3 regions of the Enterobacter sp. SM3 genome follow, and region 2 is predicted to be linked to each of the others. Evidence: predicted binding sites of a transcription regulator. Region 2 holds the regulator's gene; each other region holds the start of a gene.
The links. The regulator PurR, encoded in region 2, represses purine synthesis genes. The targets are predictions, from matches to a motif close to CANGCAAACGTTTGCNTG.
Positions count from the first base shown of each region.

Region 1: the regulator PurR is predicted to act here: its motif matches at 1,196-1,213, upstream of GVO84_RS07480 (amino acid aminotransferase).
Region 3: the regulator PurR is predicted to act here: its motif matches at 1,266-1,283, upstream of tusA (sulfurtransferase TusA).

Region 1 is NZ_CP099971.1:1,620,353-1,622,620, reverse strand. Features, by position in the region: gene GVO84_RS07485 (porin) at 13-1,092, shown strand; gene GVO84_RS07480 (amino acid aminotransferase) at 1,277-2,268, shown strand, end outside.
Region 2 is NZ_CP099971.1:2,027,962-2,030,229, reverse strand. Features, by position in the region: gene GVO84_RS09585 (MFS transporter) at 1-18, opposite strand, end outside; gene GVO84_RS09580 (YnhF family membrane protein) at 182-271, opposite strand; gene purR (HTH-type transcriptional repressor PurR) at 569-1,594, shown strand; gene punR (DNA-binding transcriptional activator PunR) at 1,612-2,268, opposite strand, start outside.
Region 3 is NZ_CP099971.1:4,509,367-4,511,634, reverse strand. Features, by position in the region: gene GVO84_RS21220 (DcrB family lipoprotein) at 1-437, opposite strand, end outside; gene GVO84_RS21215 (7-cyano-7-deazaguanine/7-aminomethyl-7-deazaguanine transporter) at 510-1,175, opposite strand; gene tusA (sulfurtransferase TusA) at 1,343-1,585, shown strand; gene yhgN (NAAT family transporter YhgN) at 1,785-2,268, opposite strand, start outside.

The sequences.
Region 1 (2,268 bases), 410 kb from region 2:
GGGTAATAAATAATGATGAAGCGCAATATTCTGGCAGTGGTAATCCCTGCCCTGCTGGTAGCCGGTGCAGCTAACGCTGCAGAAATCTATAACAAGAACGGCAACAAACTGGACTTCTACGGTAAAGTTGTGGGTGAACACGGCTTCACCACTTCTGGCGAACATAAAAACGCTGACTCCTCTTACGGCCAGATCGGCTTTAAAGGCGAAACTCAGATCAATGATCAACTGATCGGTTACGGTCAGTGGGAATACCGTGCGAAAGCTGGTGCAGCCGAAGGCGACCAGACTAACGTAACTCGTCTGGCATTCGCGGGTATCAAAGTTTCTGAAGCAGGTTCTCTGGACTACGGTCGTAACTACGGTATCGTTTACGACGTAGAATCCTACACGGATATGGCTCCGTCCTTCTCTGGCGAAACCTGGGGTGGCGGCTATGTTGATAACTACATGACCAGCCGTTCTACTGGCCTGCTGACCTACCGTAACAACAACTTCTTCGGTCTGGTTGATGGTCTGAACTTTGGCGTTCAGTACCAGGGTAAAAACGAACGTAGCGATCTGCGTAAAGCGAACGGTGACGGCGTTGGTCTGTCCCTGGGCTACGAGTTCGGCGAAGGGTTCGGTCTGATCGGTGCATACAGCACTGCAAACCGTACTCTGGATCAGAAAGCAGATGGTAAAGGCGATAAAGCTGAGTCCTGGGCAGTTGGCGCGAAATATGACGCGAACAATATCTACCTGGCGACCGTTTACGCTGAAACCCGCAACATGAGCATCCTGGGCGATAGCACAGAGACTGTGTACGACGTTGCTAACAAGACCCAGAACTTCGAAGTTATCGCACAGTACCAGTTCGACTTCGGTCTGCGTCCTTCCGTTTCTTACGTTCAGTCCAAAGGTAAAGACCTGAACGGCATCGGCGACCGTGACCTGGCGAAATACATCACCACTGGTGCGACTTACTACTTCAACAAGAACTTCAACGTGTACGGTGACTACCGCTTCAACCTGCTGGACGACAAAGATGCGTCCACCAGCTGGGTTGGCTCTGACAACCAGGCTACCGTTGGCGTAACCTACCAGTTCTAATCAGTACACCACTTTGTTATATGCTTAATGAACAGGGCTTCGGCCCTGTTTTTTTATGCGTGACAGAAAATAATGGCGACTTTTGAAAAGCCGCACGCTTTTCGTCGCAAACGGTTGGCATTTTGTAAATCTACCGTTAACCTGATAGCGGATTTCACTTCTGTAATCACAATGGAACTTCGTCATGTTTGAGAACATTACCGCCGCTCCTGCCGACCCTATTCTGGGCCTGGCCGATCTGTTTCGTGCCGACGACCGCCCTGGCAAAATCAACCTGGGTATTGGTGTATATAAAGATGAAACCGGCAAAACTCCGGTACTGACCAGCGTTAAGAAAGCTGAGCAGTATCTGCTGGAAAACGAAACCACCAAAAACTACCTCGGTATTGATGGTATCCCTGAATTTGGTCGCTGCACTCAGGAACTGCTGTTCGGTAAAGGCAGCGAAATTGTGAGCAGCAAACGCGCTCGCACAGCACAAACCCCTGGCGGTACCGGCGCGCTGCGCGTTGCGGCGGATTTCCTGGCGAAAAACACCTCTGTTAAGCGCGTGTGGGTGAGCAACCCAAGCTGGCCGAACCACAAGAGCGTGTTTAACTCTGCGGGTCTGGAAGTGCGTGAATACGCCTACTACGACGCGGCAAACCACTCTCTCGACTTCGACGGCCTGCTGGCGAGCCTGAGCGAAGCGCAGGCAGGTGACGTGGTGCTGTTCCACGGCTGCTGCCACAACCCAACCGGTATCGATCCGACGCTTGAGCAGTGGGAACACCTGGCGAAGCTGTCCGTAGAAAAAGGCTGGCTGCCGCTGTTTGACTTTGCCTACCAGGGCTTCGCCCGTGGTCTGGAAGAAGATGCCGAAGGTCTGCGTGCGTTCGCAGCCGTGCATCAGGAGCTGATTGTCGCAAGCTCTTATTCCAAGAACTTCGGTCTGTACAATGAGCGTGTGGGTGCCTGTACGCTGGTTGCTGCTAACGAAGAGACCGTCGATCGTGCGTTCAGCCAGATGAAATCGGTTATCCGCGCGAACTACTCTAACCCACCGGCACACGGTGCGTCTGTTGTTGCCACCATCCTGAGCAACGATGCGCTGCGCGCTATCTGGGAACAAGAGCTGAACGATATGCGCCAGCGCATTCAGCGTATGCGCCTGCTGTTTGTGAACACCCTGGCTGA
Region 2 (2,268 bases):
GGGAAAATTGATTTTCATGCGTCAACTCCGGATGCCGTGTCATGTGGTGACACAGAACAAAGAAGCGGAAAGCATGACATCAATCACAAAAAATGAGAAGTTAACAAAATGGCAAAAGATTTTTGCCAGAGAAGTAACAATCCGGGGAGTCGGGAGGGAGAAGGCTCTCCCTCCGCGTAAATCAGTGCAGCGCTGCCGTCAGACCGGCCGCGACAATCAGAGCCAGCACAACAACGGTGGTGAACAGCGAAAACTTAAGATCGGAACTCATCAATTTTTCTCCTTTTAATCCCCACACGAAAAGTGAGCTTGCTCATTTTTGCACAGATTACGTCAAAAATCTTCCTGGATTTATACTGATAACCACTTTACCTCTTCCCCTTTTCATCAAGATAGGACAAAATTCCACGCTAAATTTATTAGCGTACCGGCCATTGACCCCCTCCTGACGTCCCGTGTCGTTTTCCCGGCGTGCCGCAATTCAACATTGCGAGATAAGGGTGAGAGAAGGCAAACGTTTACCTTCAAATTTTTCAGGAGTTTAGGATATGGTCTGGAGTGACATTTAATGGCAACAATTAAAGACGTAGCAAAACGCGCAAACGTTTCCACTACAACCGTATCACATGTAATTAACAAAACCCGCTTCGTGGCGGAAGAGACGCGCAATGCCGTCTGGGCAGCGATCAAAGAGCTGCACTATTCGCCAAGCGCGGTTGCGCGTAGCCTCAAGGTTAATCACACCAAGTCCATTGGATTGCTGGCGACCAGCAGTGAAGCGGCCTATTTTGCCGAGATCATTGAAGCGGTTGAAAAAAACTGCTTCCAGAAAGGCTATACCCTGATTCTGGGCAACGCATGGAACAGCATTGAAAAACAGCGCGCCTACCTGTCGATGATGGCGCAAAAGCGCGTTGATGGCCTGCTGGTGATGTGTTCCGAGTACCCCGAATCCGTGCTGTCGATGCTGGAAGAGTATCGCCACATTCCGATGGTGGTGATGGACTGGGGCGAAGCGCGCGCGGATTTCACCGATTCCGTTATCGATAACGCCTTTGAAGGCGGCTATATGGCCGGTCGTTATCTGATCGAACGCGGTCACCGCGAGATTGGCGTGATCCCCGGTCCGCTGGAGCGCAACACCGGCGCGGGCCGTCTGGCCGGTTTTATGAAAGCGATGGAAGAAGCGCTGATCAACGTGCCGGAAAACTGGATTGTGCAGGGCGACTTTGAGCCGGAATCGGGCTACCGCGCGATGCAGCAAATCGTCTCTCAGCCGCACCGTCCGACAGCCGTTTTCTGCGGAGGCGACATCATGGCGATGGGCGCGCTCTGCGCTGCCGACGAGCTGGGCCTGCGCGTCCCGCAGGATATTTCCGTGATCGGGTATGACAACGTGCGTAACGCGCGTTTCTTCACGCCAGCGCTGACCACCATTCACCAGCCGAAAGATTCGCTGGGCGAAACGGCCTTCAATATGCTTATGGACAGGATCGTCAACAAGCGTGAAGAGTCGCAGTCCATTGAAGTTCACCCGCGTCTTATCGAACGCCGTTCCGTTGCGGATGGTCCGTTCCGCGACTACCGTCGTTAATCGCCTTACGGGGCCAGCTACGCTGGCTCCCGTAACCATTCCCGATTTAGCGTTTCGCTGTCTCCCAGATAATCCAGCAGCCAGGCCATCGCAGGCGAGACATCATTTTGCTGCCAGGTGAGGCAGCAGGCCGCATCCGGGAACGGATTCTCCAGCGTCAGCTCAACCCACTCTCCGGTATCGATGCGCGGACGCGCGAAATGAACGGGCACCATCGCGACGCACAGTCCGGCACTGAGGCACGTCGCCGACGATTCCCAGTCAGGCGCCACCACCCGCCGCTGGTTGTCAAGAAGCCAGGTAATACGCTTGGGCAATGAACGGGACGTATCCTCCAGCACCAGCGACGGCCAGTTCCGCAGCGTATCATCGCTCAGCGGCCCTTCCATCGCCGCCAGCGGATGATTGCTTGCCACCACGCACTTCCAGCTCAGCATCCCCATATCGCGAAAAGCGTAACGCCCCCCGACCGGGATCGCCTGCGTGGCCCCAATCGCCATCTCTGCCCTGCCGTCCGCCAGCGCATCCCAGACGCCGTTGAACACCTCCTGCGAGACCCGCAGCTCGACATCCGAAAAATGACGATAGAAGTCGACGATCATCTGCCGGGTGCGTTCCGGCTTAACGATGTTGTCCACCGCGATGGAAAGATGTCCCCGCCAGCCGTTGGCGAT
Region 3 (2,268 bases), 2.4 Mb from region 2:
GAAGAGTAGGCGGTCTGGCCTTTTGCAGAGATGATGCTGTCGAGCTGTTGCAGCGTGTGGCCTTTCAGCTCGATGGATTTATTGGTCACGACCTGCAGCTGCGGATCGCGGCCGCGCTGCTGATCTTCCAGACGTTTGGACAGAACGGCCAGATCTTCGCTGGTGTCGTCGCCCACAATCACAATGACCGCTTTCTGCCCGGTTGCGTCGGAGTACACGTGCATGTTGTTCGCCTGGGTGCCCAGCTTGCCGCTCTGGTCAGTCATATCGGCTGGCAGAGAGAAACTAAGTTTGCCATCCATCAGATTCACCGGCTGGCCGGTCGCGTTGCTCTCTGCGGATGCGCCCTGAGCAGGCGTTTTCGTGTCGCTGTTATCACAGGCTGCAAGACCCACAACCAGCAGGCCAATCCCGACATATTTAACCAGATTGCGCATTGACTTCTTCCTTTCGATAAACGGCCATAACGGCTCATTCGCTCATCTTATCACAACTGATAAAGCGAACCCTTAACCAGCCTGCAATGCCGTGATTTCAGATTTATCTGCCAGCCTTTTCAGCAGCATATTGAGCAGCACGCCGTACATTGGCAGGAAGAAGACAATGCTGATGAGGACCTTGAAGCAGTAGTCCACCAGCGCGATTTCCATCCAGTGTTCAGCCATGAACGCATCCGGGCTGCGCCAGAAGGCGATGAAGAAGAAGGCCAGCGTATCGCTCACGTTCCCGAACAGCGTGGAGGCGGTTGGCGCCATCCACCAGCGATGATTCTGACGCAGGCGGTTAAACACATGCACGTCGAGGATCTGCCCCAGCGCGTAGGCCATAAAGCTTGCCGCTGCGATACGGGCAACAAACAGGTTGAAGTGGGTTAACGCCTCAAAGCCCTGCCAGCTTCCCATATAAAACAGAGAGGAAATCACGTACGAGATGAACAGCGCCGGGAGCATGACCGAAAAAATAATGCGGCGAGCCAGCGGTGCGCCAAAGATACGCACGGTCAAATCGGTCGCGAGGAAAATAAACGGGAAGCTGAACGCGCCCCAGGTGGTATGAAAACCAAAGATGGAGATCGGGAGCTGTACCAGATAGTTGCTGGAGGTGATCACCAGCAAATGGAAAAGCGAAAGCCAGAACAACGCTTTTACGCGCTGTGATTCAGAAAACGACGTCATATTGTGACCTTTTTATACGTTGGGGTGAGGGAACCCAATAAAAACCGCAGCATGATACTGCTTTGGCAGGACATTGCAATGGTTAGTTTTTACGCAATCGTTAACCTGGTTTGCATTGATCGCAACCGGGCGTAAACTACAGCCGTTTTTACCAGACCGAGAAGACCATGACCGACCTGTTTTCCAGCCCAGACCACACTCTTGATGCCCAGGGCCTTCGCTGCCCGGAGCCGGTAATGATGGTACGCAAAACCGTGCGCAACATGCAGACCGGTGAAACGCTGCTGATTATTGCCGATGACCCGGCCACGACCCGCGATATTCCCGGCTTTTGTACCTTTATGGAACATGAGCTGGTGGCACAGCAGACCGAGGCGCTGCCGTACCGGTATTTGATTCGTAAGGGTTAGATGGGCTGTCCTCTGCGGCCTGACGCCCTCACCCCGACCCTCTCCCACGGGGAGAGGGAGAAAGTCAGCCTTTCACCAAAATAAGGCCCCAGTGCGTTAGTTGTAGGCCGGGTAAGGCGAAGCCGCCACCCGGCAAAAATCCGTCCTCTGCGGCCTGACGCCCTCACCCCGGCCCTCTCCCACAGGGAGAGGGAGAAAGTCATCCTTTCATCCACGCCCTGATCCCGTCCAGGAACATCTGCGTCGCCATCATTACCAGAATCAGCCCCATCAGGCGTTCCAGCGCGTTTACACCTTTCTCACCCAGCAGGCGCAGGAACAGGGACGACTGCAGCAGGATAATAAACGTCCCGCCCCAGGCGATCAGCAGGGCAATCACCAGATGGCTCATCTGGTTCGGATACTGATGCGACAGCAGCATCAGCGTGGCCAGAATGGTTGGCCCGGCGACGAGGGGAATCGCCAGCGGCACAATAAACGGCTCTTCACCCGCAGGCAGGCCGCTGCTGCTGCCTTCCGCGCTCGGGAAAATCATCTTAATGGCAATCAGGAACAGAATAATCCCGCCGGAAATCGAAACGGTTTCGGCGCGCAGGTTCAGGAACGCGAGAATTTTTTCACCCGCAAACAGGAAGATAAACATCACCAGCAGGGCGATGAGCAGCTCGCGGATCATGATCGCC